DNA from 3 places in the Geobacillus sp. C56-T2 genome. Region 3 is predicted to be linked to each of the others. Evidence: riboswitches for the same ligand, from Rfam matches in the RefSeq annotation. Region 3 holds a riboswitch; each other region holds the start of a gene.

Region 1 (6,997 bases), 200 kb from region 3:
GGAGGCAAGCGATGCGGATGGTCATTGTTTTTCACCCCAATGAAAAAATTTGCTTTACATTTTGCTTTTTACGATATATGATGTTGCACTAGAATTTCAAGAATTTTTGAGAAGGTGTGGGCGATGACGATCGAATTTCCTTTTTCCGAACTGCTTGAACAGCTGCCGAAGCAGTTTTTTGCTTCGCTTGTCGCCAAAGTGGGAGAGAAAATCAAAGCCGGGCATGATGTCATTAATTTAGGGCAAGGCAATCCGGACCAGCCGACGCCGAAGCATATCGTTGAGGCGATGCAGCGGGCGGCGGCCAATCCGAAGTACCATAAATATTCGCCGTTTCAAGGCTACTCGTTTTTGAAAGAAGCCGTTGCCGCCTTTTATGCGCGCGAGTATGGAGTTAAGGTCGACCCGACCCGCGAAGTCGCCATTTTGTTTGGCGGCAAGGCCGGGCTTGTCGAGCTGCCGCTTTGCCTCGTCAACCCGGGCGATGTGGTGCTCGTCCCGGACCCGGGCTATCCGGATTACTGGTCGGGAATCGCGCTCGCCCGCGCGCGGATGGAAATGATGCCGCTTGTCGCCGAGCAGCAATTTTTGCCCGATTACAGCGCCATTCCGGCGGCGGTCGCCGATCAGGCGAAACTGATGTTTTTAAACTATCCGAACAACCCGACCGGTGCGACGGCGACGAACGAGTTTTTCGCCGAGACGGTGGCGTTCGCCGCCAAGCACGGCATTGCCGTCGTGCACGATTTTGCTTACGGGGCGATCGGTTTTGACGGCAAAAAGCCGGTCAGCTTCCTCGAAGTTGACGGGGCGAAAGACGTCGGCGTCGAGATTTACACGTTTTCGAAAACGTACAATATGGCCGGCTGGCGCGTCGCGTTTGCCGTCGGCAACGAGCGGATCATTCGGGCGCTTGAGCTGCTGCAAGATCATTTGTACGTCAGCCTGTTCGGCGCCGTCCAAGAAGCGGCGGCCGCAGCACTTCTCGGCCCGCAAGATTGCGTCAACGAGCTTGTCGCGCTGTATGAAGCGCGCCGCAATACGTTCATTTCTGCCTTGCGCGAGATCGGCTGGGAAGCACCGGCGCCGTCCGGGTCGTTTTTCGCCTGGCTCCCCGTACCGAAAGGGTGGTCGTCCGCCGAGTTTGCCGATGTGCTCCTTGAGCGGGCGCATGTCGCCGTCGCTCCGGGCATCGGTTTTGGCGAGCACGGCGAAGGGTATGTGCGCGTCGGCCTATTGACCGATGAGGCGCGGCTCTGTGAAGCGGCGGAGCGGATCGGACGGCTCGGACTGTTTTGAAAAAAATGATTGACAACGGCGGCAAAGGCTGTCATAATTCAAAGTAAATTTGCCATACTCGCCAAAATCGTTTGACAAGTGTATAGTTACGCAAGCATTCTTATCAAGAGCAGGCGGAGGGACGAGCCCAATGAAGCCCGGCAACCGGCTTGGTACATTCAAGCACGGTGCTAATTCTTGCAGCGGAAACGCTGAGAGATAAGAAGAGCGCCATAAACGAATGACGCCTCTTCTTATGAAGGGGCTTTTTTCTTTGGAAAGAGGGATGAATGATGAGTGCAGTGATGGCAACGTATTTGCTTCATGACGAGAAAGACATCCGCAAAAAGGCGGAAGGGATCGCGCTCGGCTTGACGGTCGGCACATGGACCGACTTGCCGGCGTTGGAGCAGGAGCAGCTTCGCAAACATAAAGGGGAAGTGGTCGCCGTTGAGGAGCTTGGCGAAAGCGAGCGGGTAAACGCGTATTTCGGCAAGCGGCTGAAGCGGGCGATCGTCAAAATCGCCTATCCGACGGTCAACTTCAGCGCTGATTTGCCGGCGCTTTTGGTGACGACGTTCGGAAAGTTGTCGCTTGATGGGGAAGTGCGGCTGCTTGACCTTGAGTTTCCGGATGAGTGGAAGCGGCAATTTCCGGGGCCGCGCTTTGGCATCAGCGGCATTCGCGAAAAAGTCGGGGTATATAACCGCCCGCTGTTGATGAGCATTTTTAAAGGCATCATCGGCCGCGATTTGGCGTATTTGACGTCCGAATTGAAAAAACAGGCGCTTGGCGGCGTCGACCTAGTCAAAGATGACGAAATTTTGTTTGATAGCGAGCTTCTTCCGTTTGAGAAGCGGATTACGGAAGGAAAGGCCGCGCTTCGGGAAGTGTACGAACAAACGGGCAAACGGACGCTGTACGCCGTCAACTTGACCGGCAAAACGTTTGAACTGAAAGAAAAAGCGAAACGGGCCGCCGAGCTTGGCGCCGATGTGCTGTTGTTTAACGTGTTCGCCTACGGGCTTGATGTGTTGCAAGGGCTGCGCGAGGATGAAAACATCACCGTGCCGATTATGGCGCATCCGGCGTTTAGCGGCGCGATCACGCCGTCTGAGTTTTACGGGGTCGCCCCGTCGCTGTTGCTCGGCAAGCTGTTGCGGCTCGCCGGGGCTGATTTCGTCCTGTTCCCGTCGCCGTACGGCAGCGTCGCTCTCGAGCGCGAGCAGGCGCTTGGCATCGCCCGGGCGCTCACCGATGACCAAGAGCCGTTTGCGCGCGCCTTTCCGGTGCCGTCGGCCGGCATTCATCCGGGTCTCGTGCCCCTTCTTTTCCGCGATTTCGGCCTTGACAGCATCGTCAACGCCGGCGGCGGCATTCACGGCCATCCGGACGGGGCGATCGGCGGCGGCCAGGCGTTTCGCGCGGCGATCGATGCGGTGTTGGCCGGTCGGCCGCTCCGCGAAGCGGCTGTTGAAAACGAGGCCCTGCGAAAAGCGATCGACCGCTGGGGCGCTGTTGAGGTGGAAGCATGACAAGACAGCTTGTTCTCTTTTGTGATTTTGACGGCACGATTACGGAAAACGACAACATTATCGCCATTATGAAACAGTTCGCCCCGCCGGAGTGGGAGGCGCTCAAAGACGACATTCTCGCTGAGCGCATCTCCGTTCAGGAAGGGGTCGGGAAGATGTTTTCCCTCCTTCCGTCTTCGCTAAAGGGCGAAATCGTCGATTTTCTGCGGGGCACCGCCCGTTTGCGGGAAGGGTTTCGCGAATTCGCCGCTTGGACGAAAGAGCAGGGCATTCCGCTCTATGTGGTGAGCGGCGGGATCGACTTTTTTGTCTATCCGCTGCTTGACGGGATCATCGAACGAGAGCGCATTTTTTGCAACGGCTCCGATTTCAGCGGCGCGACGATCCGCATCACATGGCCTTACGCGTGCGACAGCGAGTGCCAAAACGGCTGCGGCTGCTGCAAGCCGTCGCTCCTTCGCAAGCTTTCCCGCCCGGACGGGTATCATGTCGTCATCGGCGATTCGATTACGGACCTAGCGGTGGCGAAGCAAGCGGATTACGTGTTGGCGCGCGATTTTTTGCTCCAAAAATGCCAGGAGTTTGGCTTACCCCATGCGCCGTTTGCGACGTTTTTTGATGTGATGGATCATTTGCAGCAGGTGGAGGTGATCGTATGAGCCTCGTCGTGCAAAAATGGAACGAGCTCGCCGGGGTGAAGGCCGAGCTTGCCGCCCGCGACTGGTTTTTCGCGACAAGCGGCAATTTGTCGATCAAAGTGACAAACGATCCGCTCACCTTTCTTGTCACGGCCAGCGGCAAAGACAAACGGAAGCAGACAGACGAAGATTTTCTGCTCGTTGATGGCGATGGAAACCCGGCGGAAGACACGCATTTGAAGCCGTCGGCGGAGACGCTGCTGCATGTCGAGATTTATCGGCGGACGAAGGCCGGTTGCGTCTTGCACGTCCATACGGTTGACAACAACCTCATTTCCGACGTGTACGCCCAAAACGGGGAGGCGGTTTTTTCCGGCCAAGAAATCATCAAAGCGTTCGGCATTTGGGAGGAAAACGCCGCGGTGCGCATTCCGATCATTGACAATGACGCCGACATCCCGACGTTGGCCGCTAAATTTGCGAAACATGTCGACGGCGATACGGGCGCGGTATTGATCCATAACCACGGCATCACCGTCTGGGGCCGCGACGCCTTTGAAGCGAAAAAACATTTGGAAGCATGGGAGTTTTTGTTCCGCTGGCAAGTAAAGCGGCTGCTTTTGCAACGGGCTGGCTTGCCAGTTGGTTGATCTATATTCATTTCCAAGGAGGATGAAAACGATGGCAGTCATTAAAGTGAAAAAAACTGGTCAAGTGATTGAGGGAGAGGACAACGTCCGCGCGTTTTTAAACAGCCAAGGTGTCTTGTACGAGCATTGGGATATTACAAAGCTGCCGGAACATTTGCGCGACAAGTATGTGTTAAGCGATGAAGAGAAAGCGGAAATTTTAGCGGCATTTAAAGACGAGATCGAAGACTTGGCGGCGCGCCGCGGCTACAAAACATGGGACATTGTCGCTTTGTCCGACGCGACGCCGAACTTGGATGAGCTGCTGAAAAAGTTTGAACAAGTCCACATTCATACAGAAGATGAAGTGCGCGCCATTACGGCCGGCCACGGCATTTTCATCATCAAAGGCGACAAAGAAACGGGCTATTTCGATGTGGAACTCGAAGCCGGCGATGTCATTTCCGTGCCGGAAGGGAATCCGCACTACTTCACATTGATGGATGACCGCCGGGTGGTGGCTGTCCGCCTGTTCATCGATCCGTCCGGTTGGGTCGCTCATCCGTATGAGGAAACAGAAGAAGGAACCCGCTGAAGCGGCTGTCGCGATACGGCGGAAAACGGCTGATTACTCCGAATCGTCTGCTTTCCCCGCCTTTTTCGCCTAGGCGCGCCGCTGCGCTGACGATCCGGTCGCACAAGGGGCTGACGTCGTCTGCCTTCAAGATCGGCGCAACAGACCGTGCGACAGAAGCAGCCCAACCTGTATACGGCAGAAAAGGGGGCTGTCCCAAAGGGCGCTTTCCCCTCAAGAAAGCTCCCACCTCGTGTGGCAAGGAAGCGGTTAGTGCCTATATATAGCGACGAGAGAGGGTGTCCCGGTCCTTTTGGGACACCCTCTTGTACGATCCATCTCCTTGATGGAAGTTTTGCTTTCTTGTGCACGGAACTCATGTTTCGCGGCCTTTGCATATTATACAAAAAACAGCCCATCAGCGGTTGCGCGAGCTAATCCCCGGCCTCCTAGAAGGCCGGTGAAAAACCACTGTCAACTCCCGATCGGCGGCATTTTCATTCAGAAGAGAAAGCGGATTCTGCAAGGTTTTTCTAATTGAGAAATGAGTGGAATCAGTCGTTTTTGCACTAAATCACCCGCCCCCTAGAGATGGTCAAACGTGTTTGGCCCTTGCCAGGAGGGCGTTTGGTGCGTTCCTAACGAGGCGAAGGCCGGCGTTAAAACGATTGGGTTAAAAATATCATGAATAAAATGCCGACAATAAACGCATACGTTGCTGCTCGTTCGTGTCCATCGCCATGGCTTTCCGGAATCAGCTCTTTGTAAATAATAAACAGCATGGCTCCGGCAGCAAACGCCAATCCATACGGAACTAAGCCGCGAAAGACGGAAGTCAAATAAAAGCCGAGCAGCGAGGTGACGATTTCAACCGCCCCCGTTAACGTGGCGATCAAAAAGGCTTTGAAGCGGCCGATTTGCTGGTTGACTAAAAACAAGGCGACTAGAAATCCTTCCGGCGCATTTTGCAAGCCGATGGCTAAGGCGATCAAATTGCCGATGGAGGAAGCGCTGTCCGAGGCGTAACTGACTCCGACCGACAGCCCTTCCGGAAGGTTGTGCATTGTAATGGCAGCGATAATGAGCAGCGCCTTTTCATCAAATTGCAAGCCGCTTTTTGTATGTTCCAAATCTATATGAGGCACAGTCATTTCAAGCAGCGTTAAAACAAGCACCCCCGCCGCCAATCCGATCAAAAGCGCCCCAAAACCGCCGGTTTGCAATGCTTGCGGGATTAGGCTAGCCATGGAAGCTGCCATCATAATGCCGGCAGAAAAGGCGAGCAACATGTCGCGCCACCGATGGGTGAGCGATTTGGCCATAAACAAAATCGGCACGGCGCCAAGCCCGGTCGATAAGGCGGACAGCACGCTGCCGACCAACACTTCGCTCATCGAATCCCTCCTCCTCATCCTTTATTCTTTTCATATGCGCTGGCAAAGAAAACGTGACAATCGCCCAAAGAGGCGGCGATTTCGTACAAAATTCTGCGATTCCATCTCGTTCTCAGTCAGAAAAGCTTGGCGAAATCAGCCTGCTTTTTTGGCAAAATGCCGCTCATTCCCTTCATCAATCGGAAAACGCCTGAAAAGCAGGGCCGATGCAGCATTTTCGTTAGAGAAATGAGATTGCCCATCGTATACGATGAAATTACCAGCCTCCTAGAAAGCTGGTGAAAAACGGCAGATTCCCTTCATCAATGAGGGAACGCGTGAAAAGTAGGACTGATGAAACAAGGTTTTCGAATGGAGAAATGACACGGCAAAGCCGTATCCACGAGTCAATCCCCGGCCTCCTAGGCGCTGCTACATAGGCTGTCATAAAGCAATTCCGGCTCAATCCCTTGGCAAGCTGGCACGGTGACAAAAAGAGCGATGCCGCCAAAAACAAGCGCGGCTTATATGATAACTTATCATAACGGAATTGGAACGGGGTTGGCGAGAAAAATGCATACATAAAAAAACGGTTGCCTGCTCGTTTTCTGTTCCAGTATAATTGCAAGTAAGAAACGGCCAAATGCAAAGGATTGGATGTTATGGAACAGAAAGGACAAGCACTCGAGCAATCGTTAAAATTATTTATCGTTCTCTCGCGGGCGTATCGTGCGGTCAGCGATCAAGTCAACAAATCGATCCACTCATTCGGGGTCAATCCCACGGAGTTTGCCGTGTTGGAACTGTTATATCATAAAGGCGATCAACCGCTCCAGCAAATCGGTGAGAAAATTTTGCTCGCCAGCGGCAGCATCACGTACGTTGTCGATAAACTGGAAAACAAAGGGTTGATCGTCCGCCGCGCTTGCGAGCGGGATCGCCGCGTCACATACGCTTCGATTACGGAAGA
Region 2 (6,997 bases), 130 kb from region 3:
CACCATCATATAAAACGAGATGAAAGGCGTCATCCTCAAACTGATCGATTTCTTCTTCCTCCGGCACGTGCTGTTCCTCGATGAAGACAAGGCGGCGGACGCGCAACGCGTCTTCATAAAGGGGACGGTCTTTGCTCGTTCCAATGGCGATGTTCATCGGCTACACCGTTTCCTTTCCTCCGACGATAAACGTCTCGTAGACGGTCCACGACCCGTTGTCCAGCTGATAAAGGAGATGGAAGCGATCGACCGTTTCCTCAAAATGGACGTCTTGCAGTTTCAGCTGGCTGTATACATCGGCGTATTCGCCACTCGGCAAGTCCCGGCCGATCGTAATGTGCGGCACGAACACAAACTCCGGCTGCCCGGAAAACAAGCCGCTGTGCAGCTGCTCATGAAGGCGTTCAAGCACGTCGTTTGGCTCCACTTTCAAATAAATGACGTTGCTGGTCGGGTAAAACGAGCTGAATTTCGTCACTTCGATCGGAATCGGAGGCGTTTTCGCTGCGATGCGACGCAGTTCCTTTGTCATCGCTTTCAACTGTTCCTCGTCCGCCTCAAACGGATATTTCAATGTAATGTGCGGCGGGATGAGGGCGTAATGGCTGTCATACCGTTTCCGGTAGGAGTTGGCGAAATCTTGGATTCGTTTGGACGGAAAGATGACAATGCCGTATTTCATTTCAATTCCCCTCCTTGAGATGGTTATCGTTGGACGGCTACAGCGTCAAAATCGTCGATAGCGCCCGAGGCACATCGGGCTGCCAATGCGTCCACGCATGGCCGCCGGCAAACTCATGGTACGTATAGGCAAACCCTTTTTCGACCAACAAATCCCGCGCCTTTCGATTCGGGGTCACAAAGTCGCGCACTTGTCCGTCTGTCGTTTTTACAGCCGTTTCTTCCGAGCCGACGGAATGGTAAATGGCGAGCAGCGACGGATCGCGGAATGAGCGAATGAGCGCCAAGAGCGAATCATCGATGTAGGGAGACTGCATGGCGATTTTTCCGAATGTATGCGGATACAACAGTCCGGCGGTCAACGATACGGTCCCGCCGAGCGAATCACCGATGAGCGCCCGGCCTTTGCCCATTTGATACGTTGGCAGTTCGCGGTCCAAAAACGGAACGAGTTCATGGGCTAGAAAGCGGAGATACGCTCCGTGCTTCGTTCCCGATGGATGATACTTTTCATAGCGGTCGTTTACATTCCGATACGGAATACCGACGACGATCGTGCGGTCAATCGTGCCGTTGGCCATTAACGTTTCGACAGCCGTTTTCATTTTTCCGTACATAAAGTAATCTTTGCCGTCTTGAGCGATTAGTAAAGAATATTTGTAAAGCGGAGAAAAATTGCTTGGCAAATAGACGAGCAGTTCGATTTTCTCCTGAAGCTCCCCGCTATATAGCGCGTAATCGCGCATCGTTCCTGCTGTCATGACCATCCTCCAGTGAAAGCGCAAGTTCATCTGTTATTGTAACATATTTGTACAAAAAATGTTAATCAAGGGCTCGAATTTTTTGTGAATTTGCCGAGTGATGCGCAGCGAAAAAAAGACTTGCAAAAATCGCTGGAATGCGTTACATTTCTTAATAAATAAAATTGCAACAAAATTGAATACCCATCCTGTTCTTATCGAGAGAAGCGGAGGGAACTGGCCCAATGAAGCTTCAGCAACCAGCCGCCCGGCGGCCAGGTGCTAAATCCAGCGAATTGAGCATTCAATTCGGCAGATAAGAAGAAGCATGACCATTGTGTATGGAAAAGTCTTCTTCTTGGAAGACTTTTTTTATTTTCCTTTGTTTCGGCGGCCGTTTTGCCGACCTGTGAGGCAGGGCGGCAGCGAAGCGCTCGGCTGTCGAGAAGGCCAGTGATTTAGTGCAAAATGCTGCTGAGTTCCACCTATTTCTCAATTAGAGAAACTTCAAAGAATCAGCTTTCTTTTCTGAATGAAAATGCCTCCAATTGGTGTGTGACAGCGGTTTTTCACCGGCCTTCGAGACAAGCAGCGAAGCGTTTGGGCGCTGCGGCCGCCGGTCGTTGGGCAAGAGGAATTTTTTTGCAGAAGGAGAGAGATGAGATGGAGAAACTGGAGACGTTGTTAGCGCAAATCGGAAACCGGAGCGAAACCGTGACAGGAACGGTCAACCCGCCCGTCTATTTTTCGACCGCCTACCGCCATGCCGGCATCGGGGAATCGACCGGGTTTGACTACATCCGCACCGGTAATCCAACGCGCAAAATTGTTGAGGAGGCGATCGCAAAGCTGGAAGGCGGCGATCAAGGCTATGCGTTCAGCTCCGGCATGGCCGCCATTCAGACGGTGCTCGCCTTGTTTGAGAGCGGAGATGAGTTTCTCGTATCGGCCGACCTTTACGGCGGCACGTACCGGCTGTTTGAGCGCGGCTGGCGCAAGTACGGTCTTCGGTTCCATTATGTCGATTTTTCCGATCTCGATGCGGTGGAAGCGTGTATCAGCGAAAAAACGAAGGCGATTTTCTTGGAAACGCCGACAAACCCACTGATGCACGAGACCGATATTTCCGCGGTCGCCCAGCTTGCCCAACGGCACGGGCTATTGTTGATCGTGGATAACACGTTTTACACCCCGGTGCTCCAGCGCCCGATCGAACAAGGAGCCGATATCGTCATCCACAGCGCCACGAAATATTTAGGCGGCCATAACGATGTGTTGGCCGGCTTGGTCGTTGCCAAGGGAGAAGCGCTTTGTCAACGCTTGGCCGAGTACCATAACGCCATCGGCGCCGTCTTGTCCCCGTTTGACTCTTGGCTATTGATCCGCGGGATGAAAACGTTGGCGCTAAGGATGCGCCAGCATGAAGAAAACGCCAAGCGCATCAGCGCCTTTTTGCGCCAACATGAAGATGTGACCGACGTCTTATATCCAGGAAGAGGTGGGATGCTGTCGTTCCGGATTGCCGATGAAAAGTGGGTGAACGGATTTTTAAAAAGCTTGCGCCTTATTACGTTCGCGGAAAGCTTAGGCGGGGTTGAAAGCTTTATTACGTATCCGGCGACACAGACGCACGCGGACATTCCGGAAGACATCCGCATCCGAAACGGCGTCTGCAACCGGCTGCTCCGCTTCTCGGTCGGCATTGAACACGCCGATGATTTGATCGCCGACTTGGCGCAAGCGTTCAAAAACATGAAAGAGGTGTGAGCGATGGAACGGGAATGGTCGTTTTCGACAAAACTGCTCCATAACGAATGGAAAGTCGACCGCGCAACCGGGGCGGTGAGCGTGCCGATCCAGCACGCCTCCACGTTCCATCAGTTTGATTTCGACTCATTCGGAAAATACGACTACAGCCGCTCTGGCAATCCGACGCGCGAGGCGCTTGAGGAGACGATCGCCGCCTTAGAAGGCGGTGTGCGCGGGTTCGCGTTCGCCTCGGGCATGGCCGCCATCTCCACGGCGTTGTTGCTCCTGTCCAAAGGCGACCATGTGCTCGTAACCGAAGACGTCTACGGCGGCACGTACCGGATCGTCACCGAAGTGCTGAGCCGATTCGGCATTGACTATACGTTCGTCGATATGACCGATCTCAAGGCGGTGGCGGAAAACATCCGGCCGAACACGAAAGTCATTTATATGGAAACCCCGTCCAACCCGCTGTTAAAAGTGACCGACATTCGCGCTGTCGTCGAGCTGGCGAAAGCGCACGGCTGTTTGACGTTTTTGGATAATACGTTCATGACCCCGGCGCTGCAGCGGCCGTTGGATCTCGGCGTCGACGTTGTCCTCCACAGCGCAACAAAGTTTTTAGCCGGCCATAGCGACGTCGTCGCCGGACTGGCGATCGTAAAAGACGAGGAGCTCGGCAAACAGCTGTACAAATGGCAAAACGCCTTTGGCGCCGTTCTCGGCGTCCAAGACGCGTGGCTTGTGCTTCGGGGGCTAAAAACGCTTCACGTTCGCCTGAAACAGTCGTCCGAATCGGCCATGGCCATCGCCGAGTATTTGCTCCGCCATCCGAAAGTGGAAGAGGTGTATTATCCGGGATTGGCGAACCATCCAGGCCATGATATTCAACGCAGCCAAGCGGCGGGGTTTGGCGCCGTGCTGTCGTTCCGCTTGGCCGATGAGGAAGCGGCCCGGACGTTCGTCCGCCACGTCCGCCTGCCGGTGTTCGCCGTCAGCCTTGGGGCGGTCGAATCGATTTTGTCGCACCCGGCGAAAATGTCGCACGCTGCCATGCCGAAGGAAGAGCGGCTGCGGCGCGGCATTACCGACGGCTTGCTGCGGCTGAGCGTCGGGCTTGAGGATGTCAACGATCTGATCGCCGATGTTGAGCAGGCGCTGTCGTTTGTGAAAGAACGGCCGTCGATTTCGGCGCGCTAAAAGGCGGCGAACGAAAGCTTCGTTGTCGTGGGGGAAGTGATGAACATGGTCATCACGCAAATCTATCCCTGCGCCAGTGCCAACGCCGGCCGCGCCCGGAAGTGGTGAACATGGTCATCACACAAAGCGCGAAAAGAAGGTGAACCAAAGCCCCGCCCGTCGCCGTGCCGCCGTTTTTCCGCCGACCGATGCCGAGGGCGCTCCAATCGTTCAACGTGGTCATCGCAAAACGGAGGGGAAACCACTGCGTACAGCCAGCGGTTGACGCCCATTCCCCCTCAGCACGAAACCGCCATGGAGCGCCTTCGCTCGGCCGTAAACATCACCCCATCCCTGCGCCTCCCGGCAAAACGGCAGCCTTCGCCGAAGAATAGCGCCGCCGCGCCACTATGCAATACGAAACCACCTGTCGCCGTTGCCCCCGCTCTTGCTCGAACCGTTTCAACACAGGCTGTTTCTTTGAGGGAAAGGCGTCTTCCCTTTTTCATGATGAACAGCGATTTTTTTTAAAAAAGTTGTTGACAACGTATATGCTCGTCTATATAATTAAAAATGTGTTCGATAGCGGACAACAATATATGATTCCGTAGCTCAGCTGGGAGAGCGCCACCTTGACAGGGTGGAGGTCGCTGGTTCGAGCCCAGTCGGAATCATCAAGTGAAATCCCTTGAGCCACAAGGCTTCAAGGGATTTTTTATTTTTCTGTTGTTATTCGTTTAAAAATTTACACAAATTAAATATTAAATATTCCAAAACATTAACTATGTATAGGGCGCTATTGAGTGGTAAAATATTCATCATACGGTTTGGAGAGATGCAAGGCCAACCTCAACCTCATGAAAAACTTGTGGATTCCTTGATGATGTGCTCATCGATTCATGAGACATGAACCTCCTTGCAGGGAGTTATAGGCACATTAGTGCTGGATGGGAGCATCTACGTGCAATGTGATTCGGAGCGACCGGCGATGGTAAAAACGTATTACTATCGCTGGTTGTGTTGGTCGGAAGTGATTCTAAAAAACGAAATCAATTCTTTCTTTCATCCCTGTTCGGATGCGGAAAGTGAGTTTACCATTCAACCAGATTGTAAATAGTGATGTTGAAGGGGATGGTTACAAATGATTGATTTACCTGATAAAATCAAGAGCCTAATTCATGAAGAGGAGTATTCTATTGACGATGTAGGAATGTCAGATTCTACAGTCGTTCTGTTTAAGGATAAAGTGCTTAAAATCCAAACCATAAGTGAAGAAGCAGAAAATGAATATCATGTGATGGAATGGTTGCAGGGCAAACTACCAGTCCCTAAGGTTTTGGGATATGAAAGAGATGAAAAGAAGACCTATCTCTTAATGAGTAAAGTACCTGGAGAAATGGCGTGCGCAGATAAATATCTGAAAGATCCGGAGCAATTAACGACGATGCTAGCAGAAGGGGTGCAAATGCTATGGAATGTTGATATCCGTAACTGTCCATACAGTTGGAATCTAGAGAAAAAATTGCAGATGGCGAAATATAGAGTGGAAAATAACCTTGTGGATATAGATGATGCAGAGCCAGGTACATTTGGTGAAAATGGATTCCAAAATCCACATCATCTTCTTGAATGGCTTAATAAGAATAAGCCAGAGGAAGAGCTTGTTCTATCCCATGGAGACTTTTGTCTTCCAAATATATTTTTAGCAAATGGAAAAGTTTCAGGATATATTGATTTAGGAAGGGCAGGGATCGCAGATAAATGGCAGGATATCGCTTTGTGTTATCGCAGCTTGCTCCATAATCTTAATGGGAAGTATACTGGAAAGCAACATCAGGGATTTTATGCAGATATGCTGTTTGAAAAGTTAGGATTAGAACCCAATTGGGACAAGATTCGGTATTACATTCTTTTGGATGAGCTTTTTTAATGCCTCCGCAAAAGAGAAGCTGTCCTTCATGATTTCAGGGCTAGAGCAAAGTTATAAAAAATACAGACGCATTAGCTGTTGTGAAGTTATTACTTTGAAGGAAAGACAGTTGAGAAGATACCTGAGAAATTAAATTTACCGCCAAAAAAGTTACAGATAATAAAAGAGAGATTTGAGTCTACAGCAACTTGAATGAAAACGTCCTGCGTTTGCACAGGACGTTTTTTGAAAAATTGATTCGTTTTTTGAAAGAGTGAAGTGCTGAGAATCCGAGTTCGACAGTTTTGAACTCACATTTCTCATTCTTTCGATGAAAATCGGGAGGATTTTGTGTCCATTGTCGCATGAATCGTCATATCCATGCTGTTTTTTCCACTTGTCTTGTGCCACTTGATTAAGAAGCTGTAGTTGAGTTTTAATGTCCGCTGCGAGTGATCAACATCTTTGGTCAATGCGTTTATGAGCACGAAGCGTGACGGGGATGGGCTTCCCGCCCGTTAAGATACTGCTGTGGCGGTCGATGGCATCGTTTCTTCCATCCACTGCAAAAAGGCTTCCACCATTTCTTCATCCCACTGTGTTCCTTTTCCTTGACGCAAAATAGCGGCTGCTTGGTGAATTTCCATGCCTTTGCGATACGGGCGATCCGATGTCATGGCATCAAATGCGTCAGCGACGGCGATGATGCGTCCGAACAGAGGGATGTCCTCGCCGCGCA
Region 3 (6,997 bases):
CATGTGGCGGATCGAGATGAAAAACGAATCGATCGCCTGCCCGGCAAGCGTCGTACCCATCGGCTCGATCGTGCCGGAAATCATGAGCGGCACGCGGCGGCCGACCGCTTCAAACGCTTTGGAAATGCCGATGAATCCCGCTTTGACATTCAAGGTATCTTGGCACGTTTCCAAAAGGAGAAGGTCGACGCCGCCCAAAAGCAGTCCGCGCGCCTGTTCTTCATAGGCGGCAACGAGTTCGTCAAACGTCGCTCCGCCCGTGACCGACAAAGTTTTCGTCGTTGGCCCCATCGAACCGGCGACAAAGCGCGGCCAGTCGGGCGTCGCGAACGACTCGGCCGCTTGTTTGGCGAGCTTTGCTGCTTCGATGTTCAGTTCGAGCGCCAAATGGCCAAGCCCGTATTCGTCAAGGACGATGCGCGTCGCCCCGAACGTGTTCGTTTCGATGATGTCCGCGCCGGCTTCCAAGTACGCTTCATGAATGCGGCGGATGACGTGCGGGGCGGTGATGGTCAAGTATTCGTTGCACCCTTCATACGCCTCGCCGCCAAAGTCGGCGGCTGATAAGTTGGCGCTTTGGATCATGGTGCCCATGGCGCCGTCGATGACAAGAATTTTTCGCTGCAGCTGTTGTTCGAAGATGAGGTCAGCCATGAACAACCTTCCTTTCTTTCGTGGCCGCTTCTTTTTCGTGAATGTAGCGGATGAGTTCCACCGTCATGTCGTAACGCAAAAATGGCGTAATTAAATAAATGCCGTGAAACAAGTCGAACGCCGCATCAATGAGCGCTTTGGCGATGGCGATTCCTTCGCGCGCCGCCCGCACCGGGTCGTCACCGCAGGCGGCCATGCGGGCGCGAATCTCATCGGACAACGTAATGCCCGGCACCTCATGATGCAAAAACTCGGCGTTGCGCGCGCTCACAAGCGGCATAATGCCGATGTAAATCGGCGCGTACAAATGTTTTGTCGCTTCGTGCACGGCCACGATTTTCTCTTCCGAATAAATCGGCTGGGTCAAGAAATAGTGGGCGCCGCATTCAATTTTTTTCTCCATCCGTTCGACGGCCTTATCCAAGTGACGGACGTTCGGATTGAACGCCGCGCCGATCGAGAAGTTCGTTTTTTGTCCGAGCGGTTTGCCCGAATACGACAATCCTTCATTAAATTGGCGGATCAAGCGGATTAAATCAAACGACGATAAATCGTACACCGATGTCGCTCCCGGAAAGTCGCCGATTTTTGACGGGTCGCCGGTAATGGCGAGCACGTCGGTGATGCCGAGCGTATGCAGGCCCATCAAGTGCGACTGCAGGCCGATCAAGTTGCGGTCGCGGCACGTAATATGCACGAGCGGGCGGACGCCGAGCCGCTCTTTGATGATGGTCGCGACGGCGGCGTTGCTGATGCGCGGGGTGGCGAGCGAGTTGTCGGCCAGCGTCAGCGCGTCAATGCCGGCGTCATGGAGCGCTTTCGCCCCGGCGAGAAATTTGTCAATGCCCAGTTTTTTCGGGGGATCGAGCTCGACGATCACCGAGCGGCGGGCGCGGACAAGTTCGGGAAGCGGCGTCGCTGATGATGGAATGTCAGATTGGACCGACACCGGCACGGCGCGCCGTTTGACCGTTTTTTCCGTGACCGGCGTCCGGTCTTGCAGCGCCCGCGCCATCGCTTCAATATGTTTCGGCGTCGTGCCGCAGCATCCGCCGAGCAGCCGTACCCCTTGGTCGCGAAACGCTTTCGCCGTTTCCTCAAAGTATTCGGCATTCGTCTCATAGACGAGCCGGCCATCGCGATAGTCGGGGAGGCTCGCGTTTGGGTACGCCGATAAAAAGGCGCGCGTTGGCAGCGGCACTTCCTCGAGCGATTGAAGCATATAGTACGGCCCGAGCCGGCAGTTGAGCCCGACGACATCGGCGCCAAGCGCTTCTAAGCGGGCGAGGGCGTCAGCGAGCGGCGTGCCGTCTTGCAAGACGCCCACTTCATGGAGCGACACATGGGCGATGATCGGCAAGTCCGTCTCTTTGCGGGCGATGGCGAGCACCGTCTCCAACTCTTCTAAATCGTAATACGTCTCGAGCAGCACGCCATCGACCCCCTCGGCGAGCAAGACAAACAGCTGCTCGCGGAACGTCCGCTTCACTTCATCAAGCGGCACGGCGCTTTTGTTTAACGTGCGCAGCCCGCCAATGGTCCCGAGCACGTACGCCCGACCGTTGGCGGCTTGTTTGGCGAGCCGCACCGCCGCCCGGTTGATGGCCGGCACTTCATCTTGCAAGCCGTAGCGGGCGAGTTTCACATAGTTGGCGCCGTATGTATTCGTCTGGATGACGTCGGCGCCTGCCGCGATATAGGCTTCGTGAATATGGACGATGTCTTCCGGTTTCGATAGATTCAATTCTTCAAAACAACGGTCAACGCCATGCGAATAGAGAAGCGTTCCCATTGCCCCGTCGGCGATCAGCACGCGTTGTTTCAGCTCATCAAGCAATCCCATGTTCCATTCCCCCGTTTCTTGGCAAGTAAAAGAAAAAAGCCTTCTAAGAAGAAGACTTTCCGTTCGCTTCTTCTTATCTTCCAGGCTGCTGCCTGTCTGGATTTAGCACCTTGGCCGCGGCCAGGTTGCTGAGGGTTCACCGGGCCAGTCCCTCCCCCTCTCTTGATAAGAATGTCCGTATGCGATTATTAGTTCTTGTTTTGACTATTACTATATAATTTAATGCATTTTCTGAAATTGTTCAATACGGTAAAGAAGAAAATTTGAAAAAATGCAAGGAAGCAAGAAGGGAGCGGCATAGAGAGGGAGAAAAAGATAGGAAAAGGAACGCTCATAATGATATGGGGGGACAAGATATGCCGGTACGTTTACCGATGGAAGAGGAAGTGATGGAGCTTCTCGTCGGCGGTTTTTCTGTTGTCATGTTGATCGCCATCACGACGGTTGTTTTCCTTTGGCGGAAATATCGGGCGCGGCGTTCGGCGTTTTTATGGATAACCGCCCATTTTCTGCTGCACGCTGTCGCTGCCTATTTGGCATGGAGGATCACAGGGTTTGATCTTACCGACGTGCAGGCTTCGGAAGAAATTTCGCTGCTGCTCGGCCAAGCGGGAGTGGCGTGGGGGGCAGGGATGATTTGTTTGTTGATTGGGATGGTGAAGCTTTCAAGATAAGGAAGGGCTGCCGCTCGATTGGTGGCGGCTTTTGTTCCTTTTGGCAACTTTCGGTTCATGGTTGTCATGATTTTTTATTGCCTTTTTTACGCTGAGTATGCTTTCATTAGAAATGACGGAAATAGGTGGAGTAGGGGGGGCGAAGGTGAGCGGACAAGCAATCATCCGCTTTGACCATGTGACGAAGGAATACGATGGGACAGCGGTATTGGACGACGTGAGTTTTGAGATGGAGCGAGGCAAATTTTATACGCTGCTAGGTCCGTCCGGATGTGGGAAGACGACGATTTTGCGGCTGATCGCCGGGTTTATTGAACCGACACAAGGGACGATTTATTTTCACGGGAAGCCGATGAATCACGTTCCGCCCAACAAGCGGCAAGTCAATACGGTGTTTCAAGATTACGCCTTGTTTCCGCATTTGGATGTGTTTGAAAATGTCGCTTTTGGTTTGCGGGTGAAAAAAATGAAAGAAGCGGACGTTCGCCAAAAGGTGAAGGAAGCGCTCCGTTTTGTCAACTTGGAAGGGTATGAACGCCGCCGCATTCAGGAAATGTCCGGAGGCCAGCGGCAGCGCGTCGCGATTGCCCGGGCGATCGTGAATGAGCCGGAAGTGCTGCTTCTTGATGAACCGCTCTCGGCGCTGGATTTGAAGCTGCGCACGGAAATGCAGTACGAGCTTCGCGAATTGCAGCGCCGGCTGGGGATCACGTTTATTTTCGTCACGCATGATCAAGAAGAAGCGCTGGCGATGTCCGACTATATTTTTGTCCTCCATAAAGGGAAAATTCAGCAATTTGGGACGCCGAAAGAGATTTACGATGAGCCGGTCAATCGGTTTGTTGCTGATTTCATCGGCGAATCGAACATTTTGTCGGGGCGCATGATCGCAGACTTTCTCGTCGAATTTGCCGGCCGACAGTTTGCCTGCGTTGACCGCGGCTTTGCGTCCAACGAACCGGTTGATGTTGTCATTCGCCCGGAAGATTTGGAGCTCGCCGCACCGGAAGACAGCCAAATCGTCATTCGCGTCGATTCGCTTTTGTTCCGCGGCGTTCATTATGAAATTTGCGGCTATGATGAAAACGGCAATGAATGGCTCGTTCATTCAACGAAAAAAGCGGAAGTCGGGGAAACGATCGGGCTTCGCTTTGAACCGGAAGCGATTCATGTCATGCGAGCCGAGCGCAGGAAAGGGGACGAAGGATGGAACGGGCATGGCGAAACTGGTATTTGATCCCCTATGCGGCATGGCTGGTGTTGTTTGTTATTGCGCCGCTCGTCTTTCTCGTGTATGAGTCGTTTTTGGATATCGACGGACAGTGGACGCTGGCCAATTATGAAAAGGTGCTGACGCCCATTTATTTGAAAATGATGGCGTATTCGTTTTGGTACGCGCTGCTGATTACGCTCGCCTCCTTGTTGATCGGCTATCCGACCGCGTATTGGCTGACGAAAACGCGGCATAAGCAGCTATGGCTGCTGTTGCTCATTTTGCCGATGTGGGTGAATTTGCTGCTGAAGGTGTATGCGTTTTTAGGGCTGTTCGGCACATATGGATTGGCCAACGCTTTTTTGCAGGCGATCGGCCTCGGGGCGCGCCAGCTGTTGTTCACCGATTTCAGCTTTGTGTTCGTCTCCGTGTACATTTTTATTCCGTTTATGGTGCTGCCGATTTTTAATGCGCTGGAAGAAATGCCGCCGTCACTCATTGATGCCGCCCGCGATTTGGGCGCGTCCGGGTGGACGACGTTCCGCCGCGTCGTGTTCCCGCTCACCCTCGGTGGGGTGAAGGCCGGCTGCCAGGCGGTGTTTATCCCGGCGTTGTCGCTGTTTATGATTACGCGCCTCATTGCGGGTAACCGCGTCATTACGCTTGGCACGGCCATTGAGCAGCATTTTCTCGTCACCCAAGATTGGGGGATGGGGGCGACGATTGCGGTTGTGCTCATGATCGCGATGGCGGTCATTGTCTTTTTGACAGGAAGCGGAAGGAAAGAGGGAAGTCGATGAAACGCACACATCGGTGGGGGCGCGTCTATTTGCTTTTTGTGTTTGCCATCATGTACACGCCGATTGGGTACTTGATGTATTATTCGTTCAACAGCGGCGGGACGATGCACGATTTTCAATCTTTCACACTGGAATGGTATGGCGAGGTGCTATCGGATGACCGTTTGTTGATCATTGTGCTCAATACGCTGGTCGTCGCGTTATTGTCGGCGGCGGTGGCCACGATTTTGGGCGTCATCGGGGCATTGGCCATTTACTATGTCAAGCGGCAGCGGATGAAAAATACGCTGCTTGCTCTCAACAACGTGCTGATCGTCAGCCCGGACGTCATCATCGGCGCTTCGTTTTTATTGTTGTTTACGCTGGCCGGCATCAAGCTGGGGTTTGTGTCCGTGCTGTTGTCCCATATCGCCTTTAGTGTGCCGATTGTCGTGCTGATGGTGCTGCCCAAGCTTGAGGAGATGAGCCCGACATGGATCGATGCGGCGCGCGATTTGGGGGCAGGATCGCGGCAAGTGCTGTCGCGGGTGATCCTCCCGTTTTTGACGCCGAGCATCTGGGCTGGGTTTTTTATGGCACTCACGTATTCGCTCGATGATTTTGCCGTGACGTTTTTTGTGACAGGGAACGGGTTCTCGACGTTGTCGGTCGAAATTTATTCGCGGGCGCGTCAAGGCATTTCTCTATCAATCAATGCGCTGTCGACATTGCTGTTTTTGTTTACGATGCTGCTGGTCGTCGGCTATTACGTGCTCAGTCAAAAAGGCGGCCGCATGTACGGAATAGGGGGACGAAAGTAGATGAAACGGCTCGTTCAAGGGTTTGCCGCTATATTCATCGCCGCGTTCGCCCTGATGTTCATGACCCATCGGCTCAACGAAGCGGAAGGATATGGAGGCGACAAGACGGTCAGCGTGTACAACTGGGGCGATTACATCGACCCGGCGCTGATTCGGAAGTTTGAAAAAGAAACCGGCTGGAAAGTCGTTTACCAAACGTTTGATTCGAACGAGGCGATGATGGCGAAAATCGCCCAAGGCGGCGCGACGTTTGATGTCGCCGTTCCGTCCGATTACGACATCAGCAAGATGATCGAGGAAAACTTGCTTTTGCCCCTCGACCATAGCAAACTCCCGAACTTGAAATACATTGAACCGCGGTTTCTCGATTTGTCGTTTGACCCACATAACCGCTATTCGGTGCCGTATTTTTGGGGGACGGTCGGCATCGTCTACAACCGCGGGATGCTGGGTGGCAAAACGATCACCAGCTGGAACGACTTATGGGACCCGGATTTGCGCAATCAAATTTTGCTTGTTGACGGGGCGCGCGAAGTGATGGGGATGGCGTTAAACAGCCTCGGCTATTCGCTCAACGATACGAACAAGCAGCATCTGCAAGAGGCAAAACGAAAGCTCGACCGGCTTATGCCGAATGTGAAGGCCATTGTCGGCGATGAAATCAAACTGCTTCTTGCCAACGAAGAGGCGGCGGTCGGTGTCGTCTGGTCGGGCGATGCGGCGGAAATCATTTCCGAAAACGAAGCGTTGGACTATGTCGTGCCCAAGGAAGGATCCAATTTATGGTTTGACAACATGGTCATTCCGAAAACAGCGAAAAACATCGAAGGCGCGCACGCGTTTATCAATTTTATGCTTGACCCGAAACACGCGGCGCAAAACGCCGAATATGTCGGCTACTCGACGCCGAATCGCGCGGCGCTTCGCTATTTGCCAAAAGACATCGCCAATGACCGGCGCTTTTACCCGGATTTGGATGCGGCAGGGCGCTTGGAAGTGTACGAAAACTTAGG

The links. Region 3 has a riboswitch for S-adenosylmethionine ahead of GC56T2_RS03610 (bifunctional homocysteine S-methyltransferase/methylenetetrahydrofolate reductase). Riboswitches for the same ligand answer to the same signal wherever they lie in the genome.
Region 1: linked by a shared signal. The riboswitch ahead of mtnW (2,3-diketo-5-methylthiopentyl-1-phosphate enolase) and the one ahead of GC56T2_RS03610 (bifunctional homocysteine S-methyltransferase/methylenetetrahydrofolate reductase) in region 3 are both predicted to bind S-adenosylmethionine.
Region 2: linked by a shared signal. The riboswitch ahead of GC56T2_RS04360 (methionine biosynthesis PLP-dependent protein) and the one ahead of GC56T2_RS03610 (bifunctional homocysteine S-methyltransferase/methylenetetrahydrofolate reductase) in region 3 are both predicted to bind S-adenosylmethionine.

The regions. Positions count from the first base shown of each region.
Region 1 covers NZ_VJWB01000001.1:907,998-914,994, forward strand. Annotated here, with positions in the region: gene GC56T2_RS04665 (carbon-nitrogen family hydrolase) at 1-25, opposite strand, end outside; gene GC56T2_RS04670 (pyridoxal phosphate-dependent aminotransferase) at 124-1,299, shown strand; SAM riboswitch class I at 1,397-1,504, shown strand; gene mtnW (2,3-diketo-5-methylthiopentyl-1-phosphate enolase) at 1,572-2,813, shown strand; gene mtnX (2-hydroxy-3-keto-5-methylthiopentenyl-1-phosphate phosphatase) at 2,810-3,472, shown strand; gene GC56T2_RS04685 (methylthioribulose 1-phosphate dehydratase) at 3,469-4,101, shown strand; gene GC56T2_RS04690 (1,2-dihydroxy-3-keto-5-methylthiopentene dioxygenase) at 4,133-4,675, shown strand; gene GC56T2_RS04695 (ZIP family metal transporter) at 5,314-6,048, opposite strand; gene GC56T2_RS04700 (MarR family winged helix-turn-helix transcriptional regulator) at 6,690-6,997, shown strand, end outside.
Region 2 covers NZ_VJWB01000001.1:839,027-846,023, forward strand. Annotated here, with positions in the region: gene GC56T2_RS04345 (GNAT family N-acetyltransferase) at 1-157, opposite strand, end outside; gene GC56T2_RS04350 (YjcG family protein) at 161-682, opposite strand; gene GC56T2_RS04355 (alpha/beta hydrolase) at 720-1,448, opposite strand; SAM riboswitch class I at 1,634-1,744, shown strand; gene GC56T2_RS04360 (methionine biosynthesis PLP-dependent protein) at 2,085-3,188, shown strand; gene metC (cystathionine beta-lyase) at 3,192-4,370, shown strand; gene GC56T2_RS04370 (hypothetical protein) at 4,433-4,642, opposite strand; tRNA gene GC56T2_RS04375 (tRNA-Val) at 4,951-5,023, shown strand; gene GC56T2_RS04385 (APH(3') family aminoglycoside O-phosphotransferase) at 5,560-6,279, shown strand; gene GC56T2_RS04390 (HD-GYP domain-containing protein) at 6,777-6,997, opposite strand, start outside.
Region 3 covers NZ_VJWB01000001.1:709,719-716,715, forward strand. Annotated here, with positions in the region: gene metH (methionine synthase) at 1-654, opposite strand, end outside; gene GC56T2_RS03610 (bifunctional homocysteine S-methyltransferase/methylenetetrahydrofolate reductase) at 647-2,497, opposite strand; SAM riboswitch class I at 2,568-2,669, opposite strand; gene GC56T2_RS03615 (hypothetical protein) at 2,854-3,171, shown strand; gene GC56T2_RS03620 (ABC transporter ATP-binding protein) at 3,317-4,408, shown strand; gene GC56T2_RS03625 (ABC transporter permease) at 4,378-5,184, shown strand; gene GC56T2_RS03630 (ABC transporter permease) at 5,181-5,984, shown strand; gene GC56T2_RS03635 (ABC transporter substrate-binding protein) at 5,985-6,997, shown strand, end outside.